Regions from separate parts of the Sanguibacter massiliensis genome, predicted to be linked through region 3. Evidence: riboswitches for the same ligand, from Rfam matches in the RefSeq annotation. Region 3 holds a riboswitch; each other region holds the start of a gene.
The links. A riboswitch is a leader RNA that binds a small molecule or an ion and turns the genes downstream of it on or off. The one in region 3 is predicted to bind thiamine pyrophosphate.
Positions count from the first base shown of each region.

Region 1: it holds a riboswitch for thiamine pyrophosphate, as region 3 does, so the genes downstream of both, C1729_RS02705 (YkoF family thiamine/hydroxymethylpyrimidine-binding protein) here and thiM (hydroxyethylthiazole kinase) in region 3, are expected to answer to the same signal.
Region 2: it holds a riboswitch for thiamine pyrophosphate, as region 3 does, so the genes downstream of both, C1729_RS04530 (thiamine-binding protein) here and thiM (hydroxyethylthiazole kinase) in region 3, are expected to answer to the same signal.
Region 4: it holds a riboswitch for thiamine pyrophosphate, as region 3 does, so the genes downstream of both, C1729_RS08825 (thiamine ABC transporter substrate-binding protein) here and thiM (hydroxyethylthiazole kinase) in region 3, are expected to answer to the same signal.

Region 1 covers NZ_LT964979.1:561,319-568,789, reverse strand. Annotated here, with positions in the region: gene metH (methionine synthase) at 1-3,164, shown strand, start outside; gene C1729_RS02715 (phosphotransferase) at 3,242-4,180, shown strand; gene C1729_RS14490 (hypothetical protein) at 4,208-4,351, opposite strand; TPP riboswitch at 4,531-4,650, shown strand; gene C1729_RS02705 (YkoF family thiamine/hydroxymethylpyrimidine-binding protein) at 4,793-5,458, shown strand; gene C1729_RS02700 (ECF transporter S component) at 5,455-6,105, shown strand; gene C1729_RS02695 (ABC transporter ATP-binding protein) at 6,102-7,471, shown strand, end outside.
Region 2 covers NZ_LT964979.1:966,261-973,731, reverse strand. Annotated here, with positions in the region: gene C1729_RS04565 (VOC family protein) at 1-181, opposite strand, end outside; gene C1729_RS04560 (hypothetical protein) at 276-497, opposite strand; gene feoB (ferrous iron transporter B) at 494-2,395, opposite strand; gene C1729_RS04550 (ferrous iron transport protein A) at 2,392-2,613, opposite strand; gene C1729_RS04545 (GTP pyrophosphokinase) at 2,675-3,481, opposite strand; gene C1729_RS04540 (nucleotide pyrophosphohydrolase) at 3,540-3,899, opposite strand; gene C1729_RS04535 (quinone oxidoreductase family protein) at 3,922-4,917, opposite strand; TPP riboswitch at 5,036-5,156, shown strand; gene C1729_RS04530 (thiamine-binding protein) at 5,280-5,573, shown strand; gene C1729_RS04525 (ABC transporter permease) at 5,570-6,328, shown strand; gene C1729_RS04520 (ABC transporter substrate-binding protein) at 6,368-7,381, shown strand; gene C1729_RS04515 (ABC transporter ATP-binding protein) at 7,365-7,471, shown strand, end outside.
Region 3 covers NZ_LT964979.1:781,116-788,586, forward strand. Annotated here, with positions in the region: gene C1729_RS03695 (SPFH domain-containing protein) at 1-893, shown strand, start outside; gene C1729_RS03700 (hypothetical protein) at 898-2,013, shown strand; TPP riboswitch at 2,140-2,236, shown strand; gene thiM (hydroxyethylthiazole kinase) at 2,227-3,036, shown strand; gene thiE (thiamine phosphate synthase) at 3,033-3,695, shown strand; gene C1729_RS03715 (bifunctional hydroxymethylpyrimidine kinase/phosphomethylpyrimidine kinase) at 3,692-5,194, shown strand; partial or broken gene C1729_RS03720 (RtcB family protein) at 5,235-5,870, opposite strand; gene merA (mercury(II) reductase) at 5,908-7,275, opposite strand; gene C1729_RS03730 (heavy metal-responsive transcriptional regulator) at 7,356-7,471, shown strand, end outside.
Region 4 covers NZ_LT964979.1:1,884,468-1,891,938, forward strand. Annotated here, with positions in the region: gene C1729_RS08815 (ABC transporter ATP-binding protein) at 1-570, opposite strand, end outside; gene C1729_RS08820 (ABC transporter permease) at 597-2,381, opposite strand; gene C1729_RS08825 (thiamine ABC transporter substrate-binding protein) at 2,388-3,500, opposite strand; TPP riboswitch at 3,566-3,679, opposite strand; gene C1729_RS08830 (DUF4235 domain-containing protein) at 4,009-4,284, shown strand; gene C1729_RS08835 (VOC family protein) at 4,300-5,253, opposite strand; gene C1729_RS08840 (hypothetical protein) at 5,377-5,628, opposite strand; gene C1729_RS08845 (DsbA family oxidoreductase) at 5,651-6,337, opposite strand; gene C1729_RS08850 (hypothetical protein) at 6,454-7,431, shown strand.

The sequences.
Region 1 (7,471 bases), 220 kb from region 3:
TGGGCCCCGGCACCAAGCTGCCGAGCCTCGGTCACACGACGTACGCGCACCTCAAGGACACGTTTTCGCTCCAGGCCGAGGGGCTCGTGCGCGGCGGCGCGGACGCGATCCTCGTCGAGACGAGCCAGGACCTCCTCCAGACGAAGTCCGCCGTCAACGGCGCGAAGGCCGCGATGGAGCGCCTCGGCCAGCACGTGCCGATCATCGCGCAGGTCACCGTCGAGACGACGGGCACGATGCTCATGGGCTCCGAGATCGGCGCGGCGCTCACGACGCTGCGCGTCCTCGGTGTCGACGCGATCGGCCTCAACTGCGCGACGGGCCCCGCCGAGATGAGCGAGCACCTGCGCCACCTCTCCAAGCACTCCCCCATGCCCGTGACGTGCATGCCCAACGCGGGTCTGCCGGAGATCGGCGCGCACGGTGCGGTCTACCCGCTCACGCCCGCGGAGCTCGCCGCAGCCCACAAGCAGTTCGTGGGCGAGTTCGGCCTCGCGCTCGTCGGTGGCTGCTGCGGGACGACGCCCGAGCACCTGCGCGCTGTCGTCGAGGCCGTCGGCGGTGCGCCGCTCACGCCGCGCACGCCCGTCGTCGAGCAGGGCGTCGCGAGCCTCTACACGCACGTCGACTTCGACCAGGACGCGAGCTTCCTCGCGATCGGCGAGCGCACGAACGCCAACGGGTCCAAGGCGTTCCGCGAGGCGATGCTCGCGGGCGAGTGGGACGAGTGCGTGCGCATCGCGCGCGACCAGACCCGCGACGGCGCGCACCTGCTCGACGTCTGCATCGACTACGTCGGACGTGACGGTGTCGCCGACGCGCGCGAGGTCGTCTCGCGCCTTGCGAGCGCGTCGACGCTGCCGCTCGTCCTCGATTCGACGGAGCCGGAGGTCCTCCAGGCGGGCCTCGAGCTCGTCGGCGGGCGGGCCGTCGTCAACTCCGTGAACTTTGAGGACGGCGACGGGCCGACGTCCCGCTACCAGCGGATCATGCCGCTCGTGCGCGAGCACGGCGCCGCCGTCGTCGCCCTCACCATCGACGAGGAGGGACAGGCGCGCACCGCGGACCACAAGGTGGCAATCGCCTCCCGTCTCATCGACGACCTCACCGGACGCTGGGGCATGGCCGTCGAGGACATCATCGTCGACGCTCTCACCTTCCCGATCGCGACGGGTCAGGAGGAGACGCGACGGGACGCGATCGAGACGATCGAGGCGATCCGCGAGCTCAAGAAGCGCTACCCGGGCGTCCACACGACGCTCGGCGTCTCCAACGTCTCCTTCGGTCTCAACCCGGCCGCGCGCACCGTCCTCAACTCGGTGTTCCTTCACGAGGCCGTCAAGGCGGGCCTCGACTCGGCGATCGTCCACGCCGCAAAGATCCTGCCGCTCGCGAAGATCCCCGACGAGCAGCGCGAGGCCGCGCTCGACCTCGTGTGGGACCGCCGCCGCTACGACGACGAGGGCAACCTCACGCATGACCCGCTCGCGCACCTGCTCGACCTCTTCGCGGGCGTCGACTCCGCCTCGCTCAAGGACCAGCGGGCTGCCGAGCTCGCCGCGCTGCCGCTCGGTGAGCGCCTCGCGCGGCGCATCGTCGACGGCGAGGCCAAGGGCATGACCGACGACCTCGACGAGGCGCTCGGCGCCGGGATCAAGGCCCTCGACATCGTCAACGACCACCTGCTCGAGGGCATGAAGGTCGTCGGCGAGCTCTTCGGCCGCGGCGAGATGCAGCTGCCGTTCGTCCTGCAGTCCGCCGAGACGATGAAGCAAGCCGTCGCGTACCTCGAGCCACACATGGAGAAGGTCGAGGGCACGGGCTCCAAGGGCACGATCGTCCTCGCGACCGTGCGGGGCGACGTCCACGACATCGGCAAGAACCTCGTCGACATCATCCTCACGAACAACGGCTACACGGTCGTCAACATCGGCATCAAGCAGACGATCGGCGCGATGATCGAGGCCGCCGAGGAGCACGGCGCGGACGTCATCGGCATGTCGGGGCTGCTCGTGAAGTCGACGCTCGTCATGAAGGAGAACCTCCTCGAGCTCAACTCACGCGGGCTTGCGAGCAAGTACCCGGTGATCCTCGGCGGTGCGGCGCTCACGCGTGTCTTCGTCGAGGACGACCTCGCTGACCTCTACGAGGGTGAGGTCCGCTACGCGAAGGACGCGTTCGAGGGCCTGCGGCTCATGGAGCCGCTCGTGCGCATCGCGCGCGGCGAGGCACGCGACGCCGTCGGGCTGCCCCCGCTCAAGAAGCGCCGGCACACGGTCGTCACGCCGACGTTCACCGAACCGGAGGACCTGCCCGCACGTTCCGACGTCGCCGCCGACAACCCGGTGCCGACGCCGCCATTCTGGGGCACGCGCATCGTCAAGGGCATCCGCCTGGCCGACTACGCGGGGTTCCTCGACGAGCGCGCGACGTTCATGGGTCAGTGGGGCCTCAAGCCGACGCGCGGCGACGGTCCCGGCTATGACGAGCTCGTCGAGGCCGAGGGGCGGCCGCGGCTGCGTGGCTGGCTCGACCGGATCGTCGCCGAGGAGCTCTTCGAGCCGACCGTTGTCTACGGCTACTTCCCCGTCGTCGCCGAGGGCAACGACGTCGTCGTGCTCCACCACGAGGGGCCCGACGGCGGCTCGGGCGGCGAGCCCGGCACCGAGCGGCTGCGCTTCACGTTCCCGCGGCAGCGGCGCGACCGTCACCTGTGCCTCGCGGACTTCGTGCGGTCGCGCGAGTCCGGTGAGATCGACGTGCTCGGGGTGCAGCTCGTGACGATCGGGGCGCGCGTCAACGACGCCACGGCGGAGCTCTTCGCGGCGAACAAGTACCGCGAGTACATGGAGCTCCACGGCCTGTCCGTGCAGATGACGGAGGCGCTCGCGGAGTTCTGGCACTCGCGTGTGCGCGAGGAGCTGGGCTTCGCGGCGGAGGATCCGACGGATGTCGCCGGCATGTTCGACCTCGAGTACCGCGGTGCACGCTACTCGCTCGGCTACCCCGCGTGCCCTGACATGGAGGACCGTCGCAAGGTCGTCGAGCTGCTGCGCCCCGAGCGCGTCGGCGTCGAGCTCTCCGACGAGCTCCAGCTCCACCCCGAGCAGTCGACCGACGCGTTCGTCTTCCACCACCCGGAGGCGAAGTACTTCTCGGTGTGACCGCTCATGCGTGGGCCTGTGGACAGACCGCCCCACGGCGTGGCATCACGTGGGGCGCTCGTGCGATGCTTGCCCGCATGACTGGACCCGGTACCACAGCGGGCACGCCGGCCTACCGCACGTCGCGTCGTCCGCACTGGCAGGACGTTTCCGCCGCTGCACGTGACGCCGTGGAACGTCGACTCAACGCCCGGGTCGCCGCGGGGTCGAGCGCGATCGCCGGCTTCACCCCGGGCCTCGCAAGCGTTCTGACGCTCGACGACGGGCGGACTGTCTTTCTCAAGGGAGCAGGTCCCGCCCAGGAGGCGTGGCTGGCGCAGACCTATCGTCGCGAGGCGGCGACTGTCGCGGCCTTGCCGTCGCACCCCGCGACGGTCCCCCTGCTGTGGACGCTCGACGCCGATGGCTGGTTCCTCGCGGCCTACGAAGCGGTCGCGGCAAGCCATCCGCCGCGGCCCTGGACGCAGAAGGATGCCGCACGCGTGCTCGACACCCTCGTAGGGCTCGGCGCGTCGCTCACACCTCCGCCACCGGGCATCGATGCGCCCTCGTGGGTGGGCGAGCTTGGTGTCTTCGTCGACCAGCTAGGTCTTCTGGAGTCGCGCCTCGGCGCGACTCGCACCGCCGAGATCCGCGCACTGGCGCGTCGGGTCCTGCTGGAGGCTCCCGCGACGACGTTGAGCCATGACGACGTCCGCGACGACAACCTTCTGCTCGGGGCAGACGGCAGCGTGAGGCTCGTCGACTGGAGCGCGGGGCTGCTCGCGCCGCACTGGTTCATGGCGGTCGTCGCGATGATCGCACCCGCCGCCGACGGCGTGGACGTCCGAGCGCTCCTCGCTGCGCATCCTGCGACGCGCGACGTTCCCGCGGCACATGTCGACGGCGTCATCGCGCTGCACCTCGGCTACTTCCTCGGCGTTGCCGACCTCGACGAGGTCGAGTCCTCACCGTGGCTGCGCACGCACCAGCGCTGGTACCGGGACGCGACGCTGCGCTGGTTCGAGAGAGACTGACGCCAGCACGTCAGCGCCGCACGGGGATCACGCGGACGGGCGCCGCACCCGGTAGGGCCCGCACATGAAGGCACGGTTGCGGGCAACGTCGACGAGCTCGAGGTCGAGCCAGCCCGAGAAGACCGAGTGGTCGTCCGCTACCGCGGTCATCTCGCCGTGTACGTCGCGCACGTCGGCGTGCGTAAGCCGGACATCGGCGCCCGCGGGGACCGGCAGGTCGCGGTGGGTGAGCACCCAGGCCGGCCGGGGACACAGGATCTCACGATCCCCTCACTCGCACCCGCGTCCGCTTGGTGGAACGGGCGCCGGCCGCGTTGGCCCTCGAGGCTCGTCGTCGTTACGGTGTGCTCACCAAGCCCCCGGGGAGCGCATGAGCGCTGAGAGTGCAGGCCGGACCCCCGTCCCACCTGCAGACCCGTGGAACCTGATCTGGTCAGTACCAGCGTAGGGAGCAGGGCGGAGCATTCCCGTCCTCGTGCCCGCGCGCTCTCGGGCGCACGGATGCGGGGGCACGTCGTGGGCATTTCCGTGTCCGCGGCGGCGTGGCGCTGCCGCGCGAGTGGGTGCATCGTGCTTGCCCACCCCCGGGGGCGTCGATGCACAGGAGCACGCATGTCCCTCTCCCCGTCCACGACGTCCGCACGCGGCGACGCCCAGGCTCGAGACCCGCTCGCCCTGGGGGTCGGCGCACGTATCACGGTCTCCGTGATGTCCGACGACTATGTCGCGATCCTGCTCACTGCCCTCGCGGACACCGCCGCGGCATCCGCCCCCGGTCTGGTCGTCGAGTCCGACGACGTCTCGACGTACGTCGGTGGCGCCGAGGCGGGCGTCCTCGCCTACATCGTCGACCTCATCGCGCGGGTCTCGGCGAGCGGTGCGCACGTCGTCGCGCACGTTCAGCTCTCCCGCGGCTGCCCGGGCGAGCTGACGTGCGGGCTCGACGCCCCCACCCTCGCGATCCCGGACCTCACCCCGCTCGCACCCACAGGGGTCGAGGCCACCGCCCAGTGGGCGCTGTACCCGCTCGCCGACGGCCCCGGCGCCGACCACATGTCCCACATCATGGCGGTCATCGAGCGGGCCAAGGCCGCGGGGGTCGCGCGTGCGTCGCGGCACTTCGTCACCGAGCTCGCAGGCGACCTCGCCGACGTCCTCGGCACGGTCGCCGACGGCTGGCTCGCCGCCGGCCGCTCCGTCGCGCACGTCGTCACGCACGTGACGATCTCGACGAACCACCCGGACGCCGATGCTCCCGCGACGGAGGTGGCCCGATGAGCACGCCCCGCACCGACCTGCCCGGCGCGACGGCCGACGACGCCGCGGCCACGCTCCCGACCCTCGTGCCCCGCGACCGCCGCGGGCTCACGCTCCACGAGACCGTGCTGCTCGCGGTCCTTGCGGTCGTCTTCGGGTTCCTCTACTGGGCGTTCGTCCAGGCGTGGTACGGACTGCAGATCGCGATGGGTCCGCTCGGCGACCTTGCCCAAAATGTGCTCGCCGGCTCATGGATCATGGTCGCGCCTCTCGCCGTATACATCGTGCGCAAGCCGGGTGTCGGCGTGGTCGTCGAGATTCTCGCGGCTCTCGTCGAGGTCGCGTTCCTCGGCTCCCCCGTCGGGCCAATGCTCCTGCTCGTCGGGTTCATCCAGGGTGCGACCGCCGAGCTTCCCTTCGCCCTCACGCGCTACCGCCGTTTCGGCTGGCCGACGTTCCTCGCGTCAGGTGTCTCCGCCGGGGTTCTGACCTTCGCGTACAACGCGTTCCGGCAGGGATGGCTCGGTCAGGAGTACCTCGGCCTCCGCTTCGCGTTCACGCTCGCGTCGTGCATCCTGCTGTCCGCGGTGGCCGCCAAGCTCCTCGGCGACGGGCTCCTCCGCACGGGTGTGCTCGACAACCAGGCGATTGGGCGCGCCGCACGATGAACGCCGCCGTGGTTCTCCAGGGCGCGAGCGTCCACTACCCGACCGCGTCGTCACCGTCGCTGCACGACGTCACGCTGCGCATCGCCGCCGGTCGATCGTGTCTTGTCCTGGGCCCGTCCGGTTCCGGGAAGTCAACACTCCTGCGGATCATCACGGGGATCGTGCCGCAGACGGTCGATGCGGCCGTCACGGGTGACGTTCGCGTGCTCGGCTCCGATCCGCGCGAGGTCACGACCTTTGACCTTGCGCGACATGTCGCGTACCTCCAGCAGAACCCTCTCGACCAGCTGTGCCTCGCCACGGTCCTTGACGACGTGGCGTTCACCCTGGAGAACCACGGCGTCCCGTCCGAGCACATCGCGGCGCGCGTTCGAGCGGCTCTCGCTCGGGTCGGGGCCGCTCACCTCGCCGACCGTCCCACTGCCACGCTCTCGGGCGGTGAGGCGCAGCGGGTCGCGCTTGCCAGCGTTCTCGTCGCCGAGCCGGCGCTTCTGCTGCTCGACGAGCCGACGGCGATGCTCGACCCGGCCGGCGCGCAGCAGGTGGGCGCGGCGGTCGCGACCGTCATGAACGACGGTGGCCCGACGGTCCTCCTCGTCGAGCATCGTCTTGACGAGCTCCCCTCTTTGCCGGTCGACACGCTCGTCATCGACGCGTCGGGCTCCGTGCTCGCGCACGGGCCCACCGCCGACGTCCTCTCGACGCATGCGCAGGCGATCGAGGCCCTGGGGTGCTGGCTGCCCCTCGACATGCGGCTCGCCTTGATGCCTGACGCACTCACCGAGCCGTATCTTCCTGGTGCCCGCCGCGTCCCCTCCGCACGCTGCACGTCGACGCCGCTCCTGCGTGCACGGGGCGTCACCGTGCGAGCTGAGGCAACGTCCACACCCGCGATCGGCGCACCTGCCGGAGCTGCCGTCGTCCGGCAGCGTCCCACGCTCGTCGACGGCGTCGACCTCGATCTCCGCGCCGGAACGCTCACTGCGATCCTCGGCGTCAACGGCGCAGGCAAGTCGACGCTTCTCAAAGCACTGGCTGGACTGTGCCCCGCCGAGGGCGCGCTCACGTGGCCGGCCCACACACCGGGCCCGCCCTCGCCCCGGCGCCGCATCCGGCGCCGCGACGACGCGCGCCACCAGCCGCGTGTCGGCATGGTGTTCCAGCATCCTGAGCACCAGTTCCTACGTCGCACCGTGCGAGAGGAGGTTGCGCACGCTCACCGCGCGGCCACGCGAGCCGCCGACGGGCCGTCAGTCGAGTCGATCCTCGACCGCTTCGATCTCCGACACGTCGCCGATGCCGACCCGTTCCGGCTCTCGGGCGGGCAGCAACGGCGGCTCACGCTTGCTTCCGCGTGCATGAGTCC
Region 2 (7,471 bases), 190 kb from region 3:
CGGGACCCTCGAGCTGGATCGTGAGGACCTTGCCGGCGAGCGGCTCCTGGAACGGGAGAAGGCCCTCGGTGGGGTAGCGATCGGTGCGGGTGATGCTCGTCGCCGGGAGGGCGCGGGCGTAGAGCGCTGCGCCGTCCTCAGCGTCGCCGGCGAACCAGATGTGAGGTGTCAACGTGCGCATGGGGTCCTTCGCGGTCGACGGGTGGGTCGTCCTTCGAGTGTCGGTCCGTGCGCTCGAGGCCACCACCGGGGGGGCACCCAGACGCGGGCGCGGCTTAGCGGGACCGCAGCGACGCGATCGGGCACGTCGCGCACGCGGGTGTGACGACGGTCCCGCACGTCTGGCACGCGGCCGTCGCGGACCGGAGCGCACCGGTGCGCTCCCAGTGGTCGAGCGCAGCCTCGACGAGGCCGAGGGGCACGCCGAGGCGTTCGGCGGTCCGCAGCGGGGTGAGACCGTCGCGCGCGAGCGTGAGGACGTCGTCGAGCACGGTCACAGCAACCGTCCGACCTGGAAGACGAGGACCGCGAGCGTCCACGCGACCGTGAGCTGGCCGAGGGCCGCGAGCACGGCGACGCGCGTGCCGAAGAGCCTGCGTTGCTCGCCGATCGTCGCGATGCACGGCGTGTACGCGAGGACGAACGCGACGAGCGCAAGCCCCGCGGCGGTCGCCGCTCCGCCCGACGAGACATCGAGGGACGCGCGCAGGTGCTCGGTGAGCGTGCTCGGACCCGCGCCAGCGGGCTCGTCGACCGCGTACGCCTGGGCGAGGGCCCCGACGACGACCTCCTTGGCAACGACCCCCGTGACGAGCGCTCCAGCGACGTGCCAGTCGTCGAGGCCCGCGGGTGCGAGCGCGGGTGCGAGGCCGTGCGCGACCGCTCCGTACGCGCTGTCGGCGACCGGGACGTCGCCGACAGCGTGGGACCCGGTCGTCGGCACCGCGAGCAGCACCCAGAGGACGACGAGCGTCGCGACGATGACCGTGCCGGCGCGCCTCACGAACGAGGCGCAGCGTGCGCCGACCGAGCGGGCCGTCGCCCGCAGCCCGGGCCGGTGGTAGGCGGGCAGCGCGAGGACGAGCCCCTCGGGCACGAGGTCGCGGACGAGCGTGCGTCGCAGCACCCAGGCCCCACCGACGACGAGGACGACGCTCGCGAGGTAGGCGGCCGCGACGACGGTCGCGGCGTGCTCGGGCACGACCGCGGTCGCGACGAGCAGGTAGACGGTGAGGCGTGCCGGGCACGTCGTCCACGGGATGACGAGCCCGACGAGCAGGCGCGCACGGGCGTCGGGCAGCGTGCGGGTCGCGGTGAGCGCGGGGACGTTGCAGCCGAAGCCGAGGACGAGCGGGAGCACGGCACGCCCGTCGAGGCCGAGCCTGCGCACGGCCCTGTCGGTGACGACCGCGACGCGCGCGAGGTAGCCCGAGTCCTCGAGCACAGCGATCGCACCGAAGACGATGGCCAGCAAGGGCAGGAACGACAGGACAGTGCCGACACCCTGGAGGACACCGTCGACGAGGAGCCCGCCGACCCACGCCGGTCCCGGCACCGCGGGTCGCACGAGCTCGCCGAGCCACGCCACGAGCCGGCCGACGCCGTCCATGACGGGCGCGGTCGCGGTCGTCGCGAGCCACAGCAGCGCCCACATGACGAGGCCGAAGACGGGCAGCCCGACCCACGGGCGCAGCAGCGCGGCGTCGACGCGGTCGGACAGCGTCGTCCGGACGCGGGGAGCGGTCGCGTCGCCGAGGGCGTCGAGAACCGGCGCGGTCCACGCGAACACGTCGGCAGCGTCGTCCGATGCGGGCCGGGGACCGGCCGTGCCGGGAGCGTCGGCGACGAGCATGTCCGCGAGGGTGTCGAGACCCGCGCCCGAGCGCGGGTCGACGCCGACGACGGGCAGGCCCAGCGTGTCGGAGAGCGTCGCCGCGTCGAGCGTGACGCCGTGCGCGCGGGCGGCGTCGAGCATCGTGAGGGCGACGACGACCCGCGTCGTGCCGTCGAGCGCCCCGGGGGCGAGGACCTGACCGAGGAGGACGAGCGCGCGCGGCAGCGTCGTTGCGTCGGCGACGACGACGACCACGTCGGGCGCGCCGCCGTCGGCCCCGGTCGCGGCGCGCGCGGCGACCAGTTCGTCGGGGGAGCGCGCGACGAGCGAGTACGTGCCGGGCGTGTCGACGAGCCGCACGGTGCCGTGCGGCGTGCGCCACGTGCCCTCGGCGACCTCGACGGTCGTGCCGGGCGCGTTGACGACGTGCTGCCGCGCACCGGTCGCACTGTTGAAGAGCGTCGACTTTCCCGCGTTGGGGTTGCCGAGGAGGACGACGACCGGTGCGCCGGCCAGCGCCGCCCCGCCGGTCCTGGGGGACTCGTGGCAGCCCGCGGTCACGGCAGCGTGATCTGCACGCGGTCGCACGTGGCACGGTCGAGCGCGATGCGGTCCGCGCCGAGCGCGACGACGCGCGCGCCGGCGGCCGCCGCGTGCGTCGGCCGGACGCGCGCCCCGGGGCGCAGCCCGAGCTCCGCGGGCCGCGCGCCGAGAGGCCCGTCGACGTCGACGCGTGCGACGACGGCGTCGAGCCCGACGGGGAGCAGCGTGAGGTTCATACCCCGACGCTACGGATGAGGTGAGGCTCACCTCATGGGACCGAAGTCCCGGGTTGAGCGGTCAGTCCCGCCGGGACCGCATCGTGAGAAGACGCTCGAGGAGTGAGGGCTGCGGGACGATCGCGGCGTCCGCGGGGATCGCGCCGGGCAACGTCGTGCCGCTCTGCGCGGAGGTCGGCGCGTGGCGGTCGTCGAGCGCCTGGACCTGGTCGCGGAGGTCCGTCATCGTCGCGTCGAGCTCGGCGGCGACGAGCGCGGACTGCCGAAGCCGGTCGACGATCTCGGCGGGCACCTGCCGGTCGTACTTGTAGTAGATCTTGTGCTCGAGCGACGCCCAGAAGTCCATCGCGCTCGTCCGGATCTGGATCTCGACGGTGACGGGGACGGTGCCCGACGAGAGGAAGACCGGCACCGAGACGATGAGGTGGAGCGAGCGGTAGCCGTTGGGCTTCGGCTCGGCGATGTAGTCCTTGACGGCGAGCACCGTGAGGTCGTCCTGCCGGCGCAACGCCTCGAGCACCGTGTAGATGTCGGGGACGAACGAGCAGATGATGCGCACGCCCGCGATGTCGAGGATCGAGGACCGGATCGCGTCGAAGTCCGGCGTGACGTCCTTGCGCTCGACCTTGTCGAGGACGGACTCGGGCGACTTGAGCCGCGAGGTGACGTGCTCGATGGGGTTCTCGTGGTGGAGGTGCGTGAACTCGTCGCGGAGGATCGAGACCTTCGTGAGGACCTCGTCGATGGCGAACTTGTACTGGAGCATGAACGCCGTGAACTCGGTGCGGAGCTCGAACACGCGGGCGAGTGTCTCGTCGTCCGGGAGGAGCTGCGCGAGGTCGCCGTGAGGTCCGGGGAGCGCGGTCATGCCCCCAGCGTAGGGGCCGCGGCTGGGAGGAACCCGGGAGGTTCCGGGGAGCGGGTGCTCACGGCGCCGCGGGACGGTCGCTGCGCAGCCGCAGCGACGTCCCGACGGGGAAGCGCTCATGGTTGCGCGCGAGCTTGCGGCGCGCGGCGTCCATGAGGTCGACACCCGCGACGTCAGCGAGGCGGGCGGGGTAGATGACGACGTCGGCCATCTCCATGGCGACGCGCTCACGGAGCGAGTCGTCGTCCCGGACGGCGGTCCGGGACTCCTCCGAGCCGAGCCACTGGAGCTCGGCCGCGAGCTCGCCAGCCTCGCCCGTGATCGCCATGGCGAGGTTCTTGGGGCTCTGGACAGCAGGCCAGCCGCGTTCCTCGGAGAAGGCGCGGACGTCGGCCACGAGGTCGTTGAAGTCGCTCATGGAGTCAACGTAGTCACCGTACTCACGCGAGGTCCGGCCTCACCTCGAGCAGTACCTTGCCGGTCGTGCGCCGACCCTCGAGCGCCGCGTGCGCGGATGCGGCGTCCTCGAGCGGCACGGTGAGACCGATGCGGGCGCGCAACGCACCGATGCGTGCGAGGCGGAAGAGCTCGTCGGACCTCTCGAGCAGCTCGCCGCGCGTGCGCACGTGGTGCGCGAGCGTCGGCCGCGTGACGAACAGCGAACCGCCCGTGTTGAGACGTTGGAGGTCGAACGGCGGGACCTGACCGGAGGACCCGCCGAAGAGCACGAGGGTGCCGCGCACGGCGAGACAGGCGAGCGAGGCGTCGAACGTCGTCCGCCCGACGCCGTCGTAGACGGCGGCGACGCCCTCGGGCACGAGGTCGCGCACGAGGCTCGGGAGCTCGGTCGTGAGGTCGTCGAGGAGGTCGTAGCGGAGGGCCTCGGCTGCTCCGGCGTCGCGCGCGAGCGCGGCCTTCGCGTCAGAGGAGACGGTCGAGACGACGCGGCCGCCCCGCGCGACCGCGAGTTGGGTGAGGAGCAGGCCGACGCCGCCCGCACCGGCGTGGACGAGGACGTCGTGTCCTGGGCCGACGGGAAAGCTCGAGTCGACGAGGTAGTGCGCGGTGAGCCCCTGGAGGGCGAGCGCCGCAGCGGTCGGCAGGTCGATGCCGTCGGGCACCGCGAGCGTGCGGTCGGCCGGGACGACGACCTGCTCGGCGTACGAGCCGGGGGCGTCGAACCACGCGACCCTGTCGCCGACCGCGACGCCCGCGACGTCGTCGCCGAGCGCGCGCACGACTCCTGCGCCCTCGACACCGGGGACGTGGGGGAACGACTGCGGGTAGACGCCGCCGCGCCGGTAGGTGTCGATGAAGTTCACGCCGGCGACGGCGACGTCGACAAGGACCTCGCCCGGTCCGGGGACAGGGGCGGGGAGGTCGACGACCTCGAGGACGTCGGGACCGCCGGGGCGTGCTGCCTGGATCGCTCTCACCCGTCCACCCAACCACCGTCGGCCCCGGGCGGCGAGCAACGCGTCCGCGGGATGACCGACAGGTGGGACGGCTGCGCCGTCGAACGGCGGTTCGTCCCATGTCCGGATACCGTGAGGACGTCACACGCCGGGGAGCTCGGTACACCGAGCTGAGAGGGCGGATGGGCCACGTGCCCGAGCCGCCGACCCGCGAACCTGAACTGGGTCATGCCAGCGGAGGGAGCGTGGGGTCGCCCTCAGCGGTGCCCCGATCCTTGCCGTGCGCGCCCCGGGGCGACGCACGCCCCCGGACGCCACGCGCCGGGTCGTTCGTGCGCGTACGCGCACCTCCCGCGGCACGACCCTCGAACCGAGGAGTCCCCATGATCGCCGAGATCCAGGTCGCACCCCGCCCCGCGGACCCGACCGCCGTCCCCTACCCCCACGTCGACGCCGCGATCGCGGTCATCAAGGCGTCCGGCCTCGTGAGCGAGGTCGTCGCCATGGGCACGACGCTCGAAGGCACGCCCGACGAGATCTGGTCCGTCCTGCGCGCCGCGCACGAGGCCGTCCTCGCCGACGGCGCTGCGAGCGTCATCAGCCACATCAAGGTCGCGGGCGCCGCGGGCGACCGTGGCCCGCGCATCGCCGACCTCGTGACGAAGCACCGCCCGTGAGGGCACGGGCGGCCTTCCACGCCGTGTGGCCGCCCGCCCTGCTCGCCGCCGCGCTCCTGCTCGTGTGGGAGCGCGCGGCGCGCTCGGGCGTGCTGCCCGCGTTCGTCCTGCCCGCGCCGTCCGACGTCGCCACGCGCGCCGTCGAGGCCGCGCCGACGCTCGTCCCGCACGTGGCGACGACCCTCACGGAGGCCGGCCTGGGCCTCCTCGTCGGCGTCGCCGCGGGTGGCCTCCTCGCGGTCGCGACGGCCGCGTCGACGTGGCTGTCGCGCGCCGTCGGCCCCCTCGTCACCGTCACGCAGACGATCCCGTCGATCGTCCTCGCGCCGCTGCTCGTCCTGTGGATGGGCTTCGGCCTCGCACCCAAGGTCGTCGTCGTCGCGCTCACGGTGTTCTTCCCCGTGCTCGTCTCGGCGACGGCAGCGATGCGCGAGGCCGACGGTGCGCTCGCGGACATGGTCCGCGGGCTCGGCGGCGGGCGCCTGCGCACGCTCGTCGTCGTCCGCGTCCCTGCGGCCCTGCCCGGCGCGCTCGCAGGTCTGCGGGTCGCGGCGACGTACGCGATCGGCGCGGCCGTCGTCGCGGAGTACCTCGCGGCGTCGAGTGGGCTCGGCGTCGTCGTCCAGCGTGCCCGCAAGTCCTACGACGTCGAGCTCGTGCTCGTCGCGATCGCCGCGGTCTCGGTCCTCACGGCGCTCGTCTACGTCGTCGTCGACCTCGTGTGCCGCGGCGCGCTGCCGTGGCAGCGGCGCTGAGGCGCCGACCAACCCCACCGACCCCACCAGGAGAACCACATGACCACGACGAACCCTGTGCGCCGCACCCTTGCGGCCGCCCTCGCAGCCCTCGCGCTCGCGGTGCCCGCCGGCTGCGCGACCGACGCGCGCGCCGACCACGACGCGGGACTGCGACCGGTGCGCATCGTCCTCGACTGGACGCCCAACACCAACCACCTCGGCCTCTACCTCGCGCTCGAGAACGGCTGGTTCGCCGAGAAGGGTCTCGACCCGCAGATCGTCGAGCCGGGGGAGGCCTCGGGCCTCCAGCTCGTGGCGACGGGCAACGCCGACATCGTCTTCTCCGTCGCGGAGGCGCTCGTCCCGGCCCGCGAGAAGGGCGCGGACGTTGTCGCGGTTGCGACCGTCATCCGCTCGAACACGTCGAGCCTGCTCGCGCTCGGCTCCGACGGCATCACGCGGCCCAAGGACCTCGAGGGCAAGCGGTACGGCGGCTACGGCGGCCAGCTCGAGAACGCGCTCATCGACGAGCTCGTGCGCTGCGACGGCGGCGACCCCGGCAAGGTCGAGCGTGTCCCCATGGTGAGCAACGACGCGCGCTCGGACCTCGAGCAGGACTTCTACGACACGACGTGGGTGTTCGACGCGTGGGACACGATCCGCATGCGTGAGGTCGACGGTCTCGACGTCACGACGATCCCGTTCGCCGAGCACACGAGCTGCATTCCCGACTGGTACACGCCGCTCCTCGCGGTGCAGGGTGCGCGGCTCACGACGGACCGGGCCCTGCTTGACGACACGCTCGACGTGCTCGCCCGCGGCTACCGGGCGTCGATGGCCGACCCGCAGGCGGCGGCGGACGCGCTGCTCGCGCGGGCGCCCGAGCTCGACCGGGCGCTCGTCGAGCCGAGCGCCCGCTACCTCGCGGAGCACTTCGCGCCGTCCGCGGAGGAGTGGGGCCGTCAGGAGAAGGCGACGTGGGACGCGTTCGTCGCGTTCCTCGAGGACCACGACCTCGTCGCGGACGGGTTCGACACGGACGCGGCGTGGACCGATGAGCTCCTCGACTGACGTCCGCCCGGCGCGTGCCGGGGCGGCGGGTGGTGCGGGTGCGCCGCTCGTCGAGGTCCGCGGGCTCACGGTGGCGTTCGGAGGTCGCGA
Region 3 (7,471 bases):
TCAAGGGCTGGAAGCACGGCTTCAACTCGCCGTGGAAGGCCGAGGTCTACTTCGTCACGACCCGCCAGTTCACCGACTTCAAGTGGGGCACGCAGAACCCCGTCATGCTGCGCGACCCCGAGTTCGGCGCCGTCCGCCTGCGCGGATTCGGCACCTACTCGCTCCAGGTGACCGACGCGGCCGCGCTCCTGCGCCAGCTCGTCGGCACCGACCCGAACTTCCGCACCGAGGAGATCGGCGAGTTCTTCCGGCAGAACATCGTCGGGGCCCTCGGCCCCGCGCTCGCCCACGCGCAGGTCGCCGCGCTCGACCTTGCCGCCAACCAGAACGTCATCGCCGGCCGGCTCGCGACCGAGCTCACGACGAGCCTCGCCGAGTACGGCGTCGCCATCACTCGCTTCGTCATCGAGAACATCTCGTTCCCGCCCGAGGTCGAGGCCGCCCTCGACAAGAAGACCCAGATGGCCGTCCTCGGCAACATGCAGCAGTACACGCAGTTCCAGGCGGCCAACGCGATCGAGACCGCCGCCGGGAACCCCGGCGGCGGGGGCGAGGGCATGACGATGGGCCTCGGGCTCGCCGTCGGCCAGCAAATGGCGCAGACGCTGGCAGGCAGCCAGGCCCCTGCCGCGCCCGCCGCGCCGGCGGCAGCCGCTCCCCCGCCGCTGCCCGGGGCTGGCGCGCCCTGGTTCCACGCGACGGGTGGCGCCCAGTCAGGCCCGACGTCGCTCGCCGAGCTCGGCAGCCTTGCAGCCTCGGGCTCCTTGACCCGGGAGACGCTCGTGTGGCAGGACGGCATGGCCGCGTGGACCGCAGCCGGCTCGGTTCCCGCGCTCGCGTCGCTCTTCGGCGCCGTGCCGCCGCCCCTGCCGCCCGCGACCCCGGGAGCCTGAGCCGATGAGCATGCCTCCCCCGTTCCCGCCGCAACCCGAGGACACAGCGTCAGCGTCGGCGGAGGACGCCGCGCTCCTCGCGACCCGCTGCCCCGGCTGTGGCTCGCAGCTCGGCTTTGCCGCAGGCACCTCCTCGATGCGCTGCCTCATGTGCGGCTACTTCGCCGAGATCGCCCACGACCCGGATGCGAGCGTCGACGAGCACGACTACGAGGCCTGGGCCGCGATCAACGCCGGCCGCGCCGTCGCGAGCCTCGGTGGCCACGTGCTGCGGTGCGAGGGCTGCGGTGCGACGACCGAGTCGACCGCGATCTCGACCGCATGCCAGTTCTGCGGTGGACACCTCGTCGGCATCACCCCGACCGAGGGTGTCATCCCGCCCGAGGCGGTCGTCCCGTTCGCACTCGACCAGGCCGCGGCGCGCGCCGCGTTCACGAAGTGGGTGACCTCGCGCTTCTTCGGCCCGCGCGCGCTCAAGGACGTCGACGCCGAGGAGTCGCTCCGCGGCACCTATCTGCCGTACTGGACCTTCGACGCCCGCACGACGAGCGAGTACGAGGGCCAGCGCGGTGACGACTACACGGTGAAGGTCGACGACGACCGCACGGAGACCCGCACCCGCTGGTCGCACCGGTCCGGCACCGTCCGTCGCAGCTTCGACGACATCGTCGTCCCCGGCTCGGCCCAGCTCACCCCCAAGGAGGCGCGCGGCGCCGGGAGCGCGGACCTCGCGAAGGCCCAGCCCTACCGGGCCGAGTACGTCGCAGGGTTCTCGACCGTGCGCTACGACGTGGATCCGCCGCGCGGGCTCGAGACCGCCAAGCAGGTCATGGCCGGTGTCATCCGGGACGACGTCGAACGGGCCATCGGCGGGGACCGCCAGCGCATCTCGCAGATCCGCACCGCGTACGCGGCCGTGATGTTCAAGCTTGTTCTCATGCCCTTCTGGATCGCGACGTACATGTACGCGGGCAAGCAGTGGCAGGTCGTCATCAACGCGTCGACGGGCAAGGTCACGGGCAAGCACCCGGTGAGCGCGGTGAAGGTTGCGCTCACCGTCGTCGGCGGCCTCGTGCTCCTCGTTCTCGCGTTGTATCTCTACTCGCGCACGCGCACCTGACGCGAGCCTCGCGCACGCTCGGAGGAGCCGTGCACCCCGTCCGGGGTGCACGGCTCCTCCTCGTTGCCGGGGGTTCAGCGCTTGAGACCGCCGATCCACTTTTCGGACACCGCTGCTACTCTCGGACGCACTGACACGGGGTGCCCCTTTCGCGGGGGCTGAGATCACACCCGTCGAACCTGATCTAGCTCGTACTAGCGAAGGGATGTCACGATGCTTCGTGCGCCGTCGACCCTGCTCACAGCCGTCCCACGTGCACTCGAGGAGGTCCGCGCCGCCGGGCCCCTCGTCCAGTGCCTCACCAACACGGTCACCGTCAACCTCGTCGCCAACACGCTCCTCGCCCTCGGAGCCGCGCCCGCGATGGCGGACCTGCCAGGCGAGGCCGGGACGCTCGCGGGCGTCGCCGACGCCGTCTACGTCAACCTCGGCACGCCCGGTGCCGAGCAGCGCGCCGGCATGCTCGAGGCGGCCCGCGCGTGCGACACGCTCGAGCGCCCCTGGGTGCTCGACCCTGTCGCCGTCGGTCCGCTCGCACTCCGGACCACCCTCGCCGCGCAGCTTCTCGAGCTGCGTCCGACGGTCGTCCGCGGCAACGCCTCCGAGATCCGTGCGCTCGCCGGGACGGACGGCGGTGGCCGTGGCGTCGACGCGACGCATGATGTCGAGGACAGCCTCGACGCAGCGCGCGCCGTCGCGGCGCGCACGGGCGGCGTCGTCGCGGTGTCCGGACCTGTCGACCTCGTCACCGACCGCACGACGGTGGTGCGGGTCGCGAACGGCCACCCGCTCCTCACCCACATGACTGGCGGCGGCTGCGCGCTCGGCGGCATCGTCGCCGCGTTCGTCGGCGTCCACGACGACACGCTCGAGGCGACGGTCGCCGCGTGCGGCGCCTACACGGTCGCGGCCGAGCGCGCTGCCCAGGCTGCGACGGGTCCCGGCTCGTTCGCGGTGCGTCTGCTCGACGAGCTCGCGCTGCTCGACGCACCGACGCTCGCGGAGGCGGTGAGGTTCGCGTGAGGCCCTTCGACCTGTCGGTCTACCTCGTCACCGACGCCGACGCGGCGGGCCGCGCTGGACGCGACCTCGTCGCGACGGTCCACGCGGCTGCCGCGGGCGGCATCACGGCCGTCCAGGTGCGGGACAAGCGGGCGTCTGCGCGCGAGCTGCTCGAGCTCACGCTCGCCCTAGCGCGCGTCGTCCCGCCGCACGTCGCGCTCCTCGTCAACGACCGCGTCGACGTGTTCTGCGCCGCGAGGCGCCGCGTCCCAGGTCTCGCGGGGGTCCACGTCGGGCAGTCCGACCTGCCGCTCATCGACGTGCGCGCGCTCGTCGGCCCGGACGTCGTCATCGGCGTCACGGCCTCGACCGACGCGCACCTCATGGCTGCCGCGGCGTCCGCCGCGCGCGTCGACTACGTCGGCATCGGCACCGTGCGGGCGACCGCGACGAAGCCCGACGCCCCCGCTCCGCTCGGCATCAACGGCATCGTCCGCCAGGCCGCATCCGTCGGCGTGCCCGCGGTCGCGATCGGTGGCATCCGTCTCGACGACGTCGCGCCGCTGCGCGCGGGCGGGCTCGCGGGCGTCGCGGTTGCGTCGGCAATCTGCGCAGCAGCCGATCCCGCCGCGACCGCGCAGGCGTTCGCTGCGGCCGCGCGGACGGGGGCGGCCGCGTGACCGCGCCCGGGCGCGGTACCGTGCCACGCGTCCTCACGATCGCCGGCACCGACCCGACAGGAGGTGCCGGACTCCACGCCGACCTCAAGTCGATCGCCGCGCACGGTGGCTACGGGATGGGCGTCGTCACGGCCCTCGTCGCGCAGAACACGCAGGGAGTCCGCGACGTCCACACCCCTCCGGCCGGGTTCCTCACGACGCAGCTCGACGCCGTGAGCGACGACGTGACGATCGACGCCGTGAAGATCGGCATGCTGGGGTCCGTCACGGCCGCCGCCGAGGTCGCCGCCTGGCTCGTGCGCGTCCGCCCGCCAGTCGTCGTCCTCGACCCCGTCATGGTCGCGACGAGCGGCGACCGGCTGCTCGAGCCCGATGCTGAGGACGCCGTGAGGTCGCTCCTCGCGAACGTCGACCTCGTGACGCCCAACCGGCCCGAGCTCGCGGTGCTCCTCGGCGAGCCCGTCGCTGCGACGTGGGAGGAGGCGCTCGACCAGGGCCGCCGGCTCAGCGTGCGCAGCGGGGTGACGGTGCTCGTCAAGGGCGGGCACTTCCCGGGGGACGTCGTCCGCGACGCCCTCGTTGACGCGACGGGCGTCGTCGACGTCGTCGAGGGACCGCGCGTGCGCACGCGGTGCACGCACGGCACCGGGTGCTCGTTGTCGGCCGCTCTTGCGACGCTGCACGCGCACCATGGCGCGTGGGTGCCCGCGCTCGCCGAGGCGCGCGCGTGGCTCACGGAGTCGCTCGAAGCAGCAGACCTGCTCGACGTCGGTCGGGGGCACGGGCCCGTCTCCCATCTCGCGTCGCTGTGGCGCACGGCGGCCCCACGGACGACGGCGGCACGTGTCGCCGCCGAGTGGTGGGACGAGATCGCGGTGGTGCGCGCCGAGACCGACGCGTTGCCGTTCGTCTCCGCGCTCGCCGACGGTTCCCTCTACGAGGACGCTTTTCTCTGGTACCTCGCGCAGGACGCGTTGTACCTGCGTGACTATGCGCGTGTGCTCGCGCACGCGAGCGCCCTCGCGCCGACGCCCGACGAGCAGGCGTTCTGGGCGAGGTCGGCGCACGGCGCGATCGCGGCCGAGGTCGAGCTGCACGCCTCCTGGCTCGGTGGGGTGCAGCTCTTCGACGCCCGGCCGGCCCCGACGACGATCGCGTACGTCGACCATCTGCTCGGGCTCGCCGCGCGGGGAGACTACGGGCCGCTCGTCGCAGGGCTGCTGCCGTGCTTCTGGATGTACGTCGACCTGGGCGAGCGGCTGCTCGCCGGGCTCGGCCCGTCGCACCCGTACGCGCGGTGGATCGAAACGTACGGGGACCCGGCGTTCCGGGCGTCGACGGACCGGGCGATCGAGATCGTCACGACGCTCGCCGCCTCGGCGGGCCCGGCGGAGCGCGAGGCCATGCTCGAGGCGTTCCGCCGGTCCGCGCAGCACGAGCGGGACTTCTTCGCGGCGCCCGTCCTCGCGCGCCCGGCGCCGGAACGCGTGCGCGTCTGACGTCGGCCGCCGCCCCGGGCGGGGTCGGCGGCCGACGGGGTCAGCCCTTGACGCACAGAAGGGTCGTGAGCCGGGCGACGACCTCGACGAGGTCCGACTGGGCGGCGACGACCGCGTCGAGGTCCTTGTACGCGCCGGGGATCTCGTCGACGACTCCCTCGTCGTTGCGGCACTCGACGCCCGCGGTCTGTGCCGCGAGGTCGGAAGCCGTGAACCGCTTGCGCGCGGCCGTCCGCGACATGCGGCGCCCCGCGCCGTGGGACGCTGACCAGTACGAGGCGGGGTTGCCGAGTCCGCGGACGACGTACGAGCCGGTGCCCATCGACCCGGGGATGAGGCCGAGCTCGCCCGTGCCGGCGCGGATCGCTCCCTTGCGGGTGACGACGAGCTCGGTGCCGTCGACGGTCTCGGTCGCGACGTAGTTGTGGTGGACGTTGACGGCCTCGTCGAACGTCGGCGCGGCAGCAGCGAGGTGCGTGCGGAGGACGTCGACGACGAGCGCCATCATGACGGCACGCGAGCGTGCCGCGTACTCCTGGGCCCAGCGCAGGTCGGTGAGGTATGCGTCCATCTCGGGTGTGCCGCCGAGGAAGACGGCGAGGTCGCGGTCGACGGGCCCGTCGTTGTGCGGCAGTCGCTTGGCGATCGCGACGTGCTGCTCGGCGAGGGTCTTGCCTTCTCCGGACTACCGGTGCTCGGGCGGCCGGTCGGAGTCAGGCGCAGCAGCTCGTGGGGAGCGCTGAGCGGAACAGGCCGGCCGCGATGCGCAGGGACTCGGCCATCGTCAGGTAGGGCGCCCACGTGTCGGCGAGGTCGTCGACCGTGAGGCCGAACTTGATCGCGTAGGTCGCCGCGAGCATGACGTCCCCAGCGCCGTCGAGCGCTGCATGCACGCCCAGAACCTTGCCAGTGTCCGCGTCGATGACGAGCTTCAAGACGCCTCGGTCCTCCCGGTTGACCAGCGCGCGGGGGATGTCGCGAGCGTCGAGCACTCGGCAGGCGCACCTGTGTCCGACCTCCAGGGCTTCCGCTTCGGTCAGTCCCGCGCTGGCCAGCTGCGGGGTGGTGAAGACGACTCCGGGAAGCCCGCGGTAGTCCACGCTGGCTGGCTTGCCCAGCGCGCCAGCCGCGGCGACGTGCCCTGTCTGGGCGGCGACGTACACGTACTGCGGCGAGCCGGACACGTCTCCGGCGGCGAAGATCCGAGGGTTCGTGGTCCGCTGCTGGTGGTCGACCCGGATGAAGCCTCGCGCGTCGGTCTCCACGCCAGCCGCCTCGAGGCCGAGGGCGCTGGTGTTGGCTGAGCGCCCGGTTGCGATCAGCATCGTGGTGGCGACAACCTGTGCGCCGCTGTGGGTGGTGACCAGGACACCTGCGGGGTTGCGGGCTACCTGCGTGGCGCGTTCCTCGAGAACCGTGATGCCCTCATCGGCGAACGTGCCCCTGAGTACGTCTGCGGCCTCCGGCTCCGCACGCGGTGCGAACCGTCCGATGAGAGTCACCTTGACGCCGAGTCGCGACCAGAGCTGGGCCTGTTCGAGACCCACGTAGCCAGCGCCGATGACGACCATGGACACAGGGAGGTGGTCCTGGTCCATCGCGCTGGTGGACGTCAGGTAGTCGTTGTCAGCGATGCCTGGCAGGTCCGGGATGTTCGGCGCTGCGCCTGTCGCCACGACGTACGCAGACGCCTTGAACGTCTCGCCCTCGACCTCCAGCGTGAGTTCGTCGCGGAACCGCGCGTGCCCGTACAACACGGGGAACCCGTGCGCCTCGGCCACGCTGGCGTACTTGGCCTGCCGCAGGTGGTCGATGAGTTCCCGCTTCTGGGCCAGGAGAAGCTCCATGTCGACCCGGCCGTGGGTGGTCGACACGCCAGCGAAGGGCGTCGTGGCGGCGCGGTGCAGCTGCCCAGCGGCGGCCAGCAAGTTCTTGCTCGGCACGCACCCGACGTTCAGGCACGTACCTCCGAGGGGACCGTGCTCGACGAGGAGGACCGACTTGCCGCGGGACCTCGCTTCGATGCCTGCGGCCATCGCGGCCCCACCGCTGCCGATCACGATCAGGTCGTACTGGTTCATGTCCGCTCCTCTGCGGTTGCTCTCCTGCTTCGGACGGTAGGGGTTCCAGTGCAGTGGAAGGTCAAGAGGTACTGTGGAGTGTGCGCATCGGGGAGTTGGCTGCAGTCGCGGGTCTGAGCACCAAGGCGATCCGCTTCTACGAGACGGCCGGGGTACTGCCCGAACCGGACCGCCTTCCGTCGGGCTACCGGGAGTA
Region 4 (7,471 bases), 1.1 Mb from region 3:
GCGCAGCTCGCGGTCGAGCGCGGAGAGCGGCTCGTCGAGGAGGAGAAGGCGCGGGCGCGGGGCGAGGGAGCGGGCGAGGGCGACGCGTTGGCGCTCGCCGCCCGAGAGGGTTGCGACGGCGCGCCGGCCGTAGCCGGTGAGGCCGACGACGTCGAGGAGCTCGTCGACGCGGGCCGTCGTCTCGGTGCGGGTGCGGCGCGGGGCGCGTCGGCCGTCGACCGTCGTGCGGCCCTCGAGCCCGTACGCGACGTTGCCGGCGACGTCGCGGTGGGCGAAGAGCTGGCCGTCCTGGAACATGAGGCCGAAGCCTCGCTCGTGGACGGGTGTGCGTGCGAGGTCGGTGCCGTCCCACGTGACGCTTCCGCCGGCGAGAGGTTCGAGGCCGGCGACGGCGCGCAGGAGGCTCGACTTCCCGCAGCCAGATGGGCCGAGGAGCGCGAGGATCTCGCCGCGCGCGACGTCGAGGCTCACGCGGTCGACCGCGCGGACGGGTGCGGCGCCGCGCGCGTCGGGCGTGTAGGTGACGACGAGGTCGCGCACGGCGAGGCCGCCGGGTGCTGGCGTGGTCATCGTGGTCTCCGTGGGGTGGTCCGTGGTCACAGCTCTCCTGCGGTGTCGCCGCGCAGCCGTTCGGCGAGGAGCATGACGGCGGCGGTGACGAGCGCGAGGACGGTCGCGGCAGCCATCGCGGTGCCGAGGTTCTCGGTGCCGGGCCGGCCGAGGAGGCGCACGATGACGACGGGGAGCGTCGGCGCGTCGGGCCGTGCGAGGAACGAGGTGGCGCCGAACTCGCCGAGGGACGCCGCGAACGCGAAGCCGATCGCGAGCCCGAGCGGCCGGGCGACGAGGGGCAGGTCGACGGTCCGCACGACCCGTCCGGGGGGTGCGCCGAGCGTCGCGGCGGCCTCGTGCTGGCGCGGGTCGACGGCGCGCAGTACGGGCAGAAGGAGGCGCACGACGACGGGCACGGCGACGAGCGCCTGCGCGACGGGCAGCAGCCAGCCGGTCGTGCGCAGGTCGACGCCGAGCACGGGCCGCGTCATGGTGACGAGCAGGCCGAATCCGACGATGACGGCGGACACTCCGAGGGGCAGCATGACGACGGCGTCGAGCACCGCGAGCGAGCGTCGGCCGGCGCGTGAGCGGGGGCGTCGGGAGACGACGAACGACACGAGCCCGCCGACGACGACCGCGATGGTCGCGGCGACGGCCGCGGTCATGAGCGACGTGAGGGTCGCCTGCCACACGGTCACGGTGAGGCCGGTGCCGGGCCCGGCCTCGGCGAGCCGCCGGTACGCGTCGAGCGTCCACGCGCCGTCGGTCGTGCGGAACGAGCGTGCGACGAGCGTCGCCATGGGCCACGCGAGGAGCCCGACGACGACAAGGCCCGTCACCGTCGTCGCGAGGACGTCGGTGCGGGAGCGCCACGTGAGGGGACGTTCGTCGCGGGGCGCGGCGTGGAGGGGCAGCGCGCGCTCGCGGGCGGTGCGGGCGCGCGCCGAGACGAGGAGCGCGGCCGCGACGACGAGCATCTGGAGGACCGAGAGGACGGCGGCGGTGCGGAGGTCGAGGAGCTGGGTCGTGCGCGTGTAGATCTCGGTCTCGATCGTCGCGTGCTCGCGCGAGCCGAGGACCATGACGACGCCGAACGCCGTCGTGCAGAAGAGGAAGACGAGCGCGGCGGCGCTCGCGATCGCGGGGACGAGCGCGGGCAGGGTCACCGTCCGCAGGACGCGGCCGGGGCTCGCTCCGAGGGCGCGCGCCGCTTCCTCCGCGCGCGGGTCGAGCCGCGACCAGAAGCCGCCGACGGTCCGCACGACGACCGCGTAGTTGAAGAACACGAGCGCGCAGACGATCGCGGTGAACGTGCCGTCGAGCCCGAGGGCGCCGAGCGGCCCGCCCGGGCCGAGAAGCGCCCGGAAGGCGACGCCGACGACGACGCTCGGCAGGACGAACGGCACGGTGACGAGCCCTCGCACGAGCGTGCGCCCGGGGAACCGCCGCCGGTAGAGCACGTACGCGCCGGGCACGCCAAGGACGACGGCGACGGCCGTGCCGACAAGTGCCTGGACGATCGTCGTCGTGACGACGCGCCACGTGCGCGGCTTCGCGAGGACGTCGGCGACGCCCGCGAGGTCGAGCGCGCCGGCCGCGTCGGTGAGGCCGCGCACGAGCATCGCGACGACCGGCCACACGAAGAAGAGGCCGAGGAACGCGAGCGGCACGGCGGCCGCGAGCGCGAACGAGGCCCTGCGTCCCGCCGTGGCCCATCCCGTCGACGACCGCCGCTCCAGGGGAGCGGCGTCGGGAGGGATGAACTCGCCGGCGGGGCGCGTGCGGGGGACACGCACCTCACCGGGGACGGGACGCAGGGCTGTCATGAGGTCTCAGCCCAGGACCGTGTCGGTCCAGTCGGAGATCCACGTGTCGCGGTCGCGGGCGACGGCGACGGGGTCGACGGGGATGGGGTTCTCGGCGAGGGCGCCGTGCTTCTGGAACGACTCGGGCAGCGCGACGTCCGGGTCGACGGGGTACATGTACGCCGTGTCGGGGAGGGTCGCCTGGAGTTCGGGGCTCAGCAGGTAGTCGACGACGGCGCGCGCACCGGCGGGGTTCTTCGCACCTGCGAGGACGCCCGCGTACTCGACCTGGCGCGTGCACGTCGCGGGGAGCGACGCGGTCGTCGTGCCGCCGTCGTCCGTGAGCGTGTAGGCAGGGCTCGAGGAGTACGAGAGGACGATGGGCCGCGTGCCGTTCTCGCCCTGGCTCGTGAAGTCCGTGTAGTAGGCGTCGGACCAGGAGTCGGCGATGCGCACGCCGTTGTCCTTGAGCTTCGTCCAGTAATCGAGGTATCCGTCGGCGCCGTACTGGCTGACGGTGCCGGCGAGAAAACTGAGGCCGGGCGTCGACGTCGCCGGGTTGGTGAGGACGACGAGGTCCTTGTAATCGGGCTTCGTGAGGTCGTCGAGCGTCGCGGGGACGGGGACGTCCGGGTTCTTGCCGAACCACTCCGTGTCGATGTTGATGCAGACGTCGCCCTGGTCGACGGGCGTGACGGCGTCGCCGCCCGCAACCTTGAGCGGGACTGCGGCTGCGGGGAGCGCCGGGGAGGTGTAGGCCTCGAAGACGCCCGCGTCGATCGCGCGTGACGCGAACGTGTTGTCGACGCCGAAGACGACGTCGCCGAGCGGCGCGTCCTTCGTGAGGATGAGCTGGTTGACGAGGGTGCCGCCGTCGCCGACCTGGACGACCTTGACGTCGAGGCCCTTCTCCTTGAGGTCGGCGATCTGCTCCTTGCTCAGCTCGTAGGAGCTGTGGGTGAGGAGCGTGACGGGGCCGCTCGCGGGGGCCTCGCTCGTCGAGGCGGTCGCGCCGGGGGTCGTCGTCGGGGCCTGGGTGGGGCCCTCGGACGCGCAGGCCGCGAGGAGCGTCGCCGAGGCGAGCGCGAGCGCTGCGAGCCGCATGGGGCGGCGGCGGGTGGTGCTGGTCGTGCTGTGCAACGTGGTTCCTCCTGTGGTGCTAGGAGGGGTCCCGTCGTCCGTCACGGCAGGCCGCGTGGACGACGTGGTGAGATGTCCCGACTTCCTCCACCGGTGCTAACCGGGTCAGGTTCGAGGGTCTGCGGTGGTCCGCACTCTCAGCGCTCACGGCTCCCCGCAGCGCTCCCCTGTCGTATCCCGACCATCATAGTCAGGATCCGCGGGCCGTCCCTCTGTGCACGACCTCCGAACTTCCCCGACGGATTGATGGCTTCCGACCATCGGAGGGGCGGAAGCCGTCAATCCGCGCGTCTTCGTCAGGACTCGATAGCCCATCCGTGCGCGTCGCACGTACGGATCGGCTATCGAGCGGCGCTCCGTTCGGTCCGATAGCCGATCCAGGCACGTCACTGGTGCGGATCCGCTATCGAGCGGCGCACCGGCCGGGACGCCCGCTCGGCGTTGGGACGCTAGCGTGGGGTGAGGTGCCGACGACGGTTCGGCACGCCGACCTGCGATGGAGGACACCGTGGCTGACGAGAACAAGGAAGCTCTGCTCGAGAAGGTCATCCTGCTGGCCGCGTCGGCGGGCACGGCGTGGATCGCGCAGCGCGCGCTCGCCTATGCGTGGAAGCGCACGACGGGCAAGGACGCGCCGCGCAATGCGCTCGACACGGACGCGCCGAACTCGTCGATCATCATCTTCGCGGCCGTCACGGGTGCGGTCGCTGCCGGAGCGAAGATCCTCGCGGACCGAGGTGCGCGCCGGGTGACGCGCCGGATCAGCGCGGGTCGTCTGCGCTGAGGCTCGCGACTCCGGTCAGCCGACGGCGACCGCGATGCGGTTGTTCCACGGGTCGCTGAACCGCAGGACGGCGCCGTCGTCGGCGTGCTCGACGCCTCCGTGCGCGAGGCGGTCCGCGAGGGCGCCGATCTCGTCGCGCGTCGGGACGAGGATCGACACCTCGCCGAGGCCGAGCTGGACGGGCCTCGGCCCGGCGCCCATGGACCGCCACGTGTTCATGGCCATGTGGTGGTGGTAGCCGCCGGCGGAGACGAAGAGGGCTGACGTGCCGAGCGTCGCGGTGGCCTCGAAGCCGAGGGTGTCGACGTAGAAGCGGTGTGCCGTGGGGACGTCGCCGACCTGCAGGTGGACGTGGCCGAGGGTCGCAGCGGAGTCCTCGGGCCGCTCGAGCGCAGTCTCGGTGAGGTGCTCGGTGAGGAACGCGTTCGGGTCGATGTAGAGGGTGTCCATCTTCACGTGGCCCTGCGTCCATTCCCACTGGTCGCGGGGGCGGTCGACGTAGAGCTCGATGCCGTTGCCCTCGGGGTCGTCGAGGTAGAAGGCCTCGGAGACGAGGTGGTCGCCTGCGCCCGTGTAGAGCTCGGGGGCGTAGGTGGCGACGCGCGCGAGGGCGCCGGCGACGCCGGCGTGGTCGGCGAAGAGGATGGCGGTGTGGAAGAGGCCGGCCTCGCCGGGGCGTCGCTCGGGCAGGTCGCGGGCTTCGCGGAGGACGACGAGCGGCACGGTGCCGCGTCCGAGCGTGACGATGCCGTCGCGGCCGTCGACGGCTGAACGCTCCATGACCTGGAGGCCGATGACGCGTGCGTAGAAGTCGGTCATGCGGTCGATGTCGCGGACGTAGAGGGTGACGGCGTCCATGTGGGTCGCGGCGGCGAGGCGGTCGGCGGGGGCGAGGGCCGACGGGTTCGCGGCGGCGGCGTGCGCGAGGCGGTCGTTCGCGGCGGGGCCGGACGGGGTTGCGGTGCTCATGGGTGCTCCTCGGGTGGACCGCTCCCTAGTCTGCACCCATTTACTTGAAGCGTCAACTATTGAAGCGGCAACTTCCCGTCGGGCGCTCCCGCTGCGTCGACCGTCACGCTGCGTGCCCGACGGTCACGCGCAACCGTCAGGCCCGCACACCTCTCCCGTGCCGCCGAGCATCGCGAAGGCGCCCGACGCCAGCGCACCCGGCGCCGCCGGGGCTGCGAAGAGCTGCGTCGGCGCGTCCGACGGGACGGGCGCGGGCGCGCCGAACGCGTCGAGCATCGCGGCGTCACCGCGGGATGCAGCCTCGGCGACGGGTGCGACACCGTCGAACATCAGCGAGTTCTCGTGGCCGCGCGGGGCGGCAGGGAAGTCAGTCATGGATCCTCCGTGATCCTGAGGGTCAGTCGGTGGTCGCGCGCTCGGCGATGATCTGGCCGAGGATCTGCGCGAACGCCTCGCCGGGCTGCGCGCCGGAGATCCCGTACCGTCCATCGACCACGTAGAACGGCACGCCCGTGATGCCGAAGGTACGGGCCTGCTCGATGTCAGCGGCGACCGCGTCCGCATGGCGGCCGTCCGCGAGCGCGGCGCGCACCTCGTCGGCGTCGAGGCCGACCTCCGTCGCGAGGCGCACGAGCGTGTCGACGTCGGCGACGTGCTCCCCCTGCGCGAAGTACGCCTCGAAGAGGCGTTCGAGCATCTCCGCCTGGCGGCCCGCGGCCTTCGCCGCGTGGAGGAGCTCGTGCGCGCGGAGCGTCTTCGTGTGGCGCAGACGAGCGAAGTCCATGGTGAGGCCCTCGGCGGCGGCGGTCGCGGTCATCTGGGCGAGCATCTGCTCGATCTGCGCAGCGGGCATGCCCTTGTGGTGGGCGAGGAAGTCGATCTCGGAGCCCTCGAAGTCCACGGGGGTGTCGGGGGCGAGCTCGAAGGAGTGGTACTCGATCTCGACGGGGACGGCGGCGTCGGTCGCGGCGAAGGCCTCGAGCCCGGCGGCGAGCCGGTGCTTGCCCAGGTAGCACCAGGGGCAGGCGATGTCGGACCAGATGTCGATCTTCAGCGGCTCGGCGGCCGCGGGCTGGGTGCTCACCCCTAGGGAGCGTCGGGAAGCCCTGGGGTATTCCCCGTCCACAGGTCCGTGCTCCCGGGAGCGCCCCCGGCGCATGGCACCTATCCTGGCGGAACCTCTGGATGAAGGACGCCCCCGTGAAGACTAGGACCTCGCTCGTCGCCGCGCTGTGCGCGGCCGCTCTCAGCCTGCCGGTCGCGGCTCCGGCGATGGCTTCGCCGCTGTCCGGCGCCTCGACGCCCGCCGCGCAGACGCCCTCCGCCCCGGCCGCACGCTCGGGCAGCGTCGGCGGCGCATCGTCGGCCAAGCTCGGCAAGCCGAGCTACCGCAAGCTCCAGACGACGAAGAAGCGCACGTCAGTGACCGTCCGAGTGACGAAGCCGCGCTACCAGAAGGTCGCGCTGCAGCGGAAGGACTCCGGGAAGTGGCGGACGGTGTCGTCGACGCGCGCGCCGCGAACGGGCTCGAGCGCGAAGGTGACGCTCCGCGTGCCTGCGAAGGCTGGCAACCGCGCGTACCGCGTGGTGCTCGGCAAGAGCAAGTACAACAAGACGATCGCGTCGAAGTCCTTCAAGATCTTCCAGTCGGACTCGAAGAAGCACGCGAAGTACATCGCGAAGGCGCGCAGCTACATCAAGAAGTACTGCCCGACGACACCGATCTACATCGACTCCCCCCGCGTCAAGGACAGTTGGGCGATCGGCATGGCGTGGACGCGCTGGAATGCCAAGCCTCGCTGGACGGGCAAGCGCTGGGTCTACGACTGGAAGTGGACGCAGACGATCGAGCTCGCGTCCGGACAGGACGACGGCCAGCTGCGTCACACCGCGATCCACGAGTGCGCACACATCGTCCAGGCACGCCCGATCGGCAAGAGCGAGGCCGCGTACGACGCGTCGAAGAAGGCCGAGCAGAAGATCTTCGCGAAGGGCGCCGCGGACCCGCAGGAGCAGCAGGCGGACTGCATGGCGACCGCAATCACGGGGTCGACGCGATACAACTACTACACAAGCTCCTGCAAGGGATCACGCGCCAAGAACGCGAAGTCGATGTGGAAGAAGTGGGGCCTCAAGTACCAGAACCCCGAGCGCAGATGGACGACGCCGGCGACCTGACTCGCTGAGGACGGCGCACCCGCCGCCCAGTTTGCCGAAC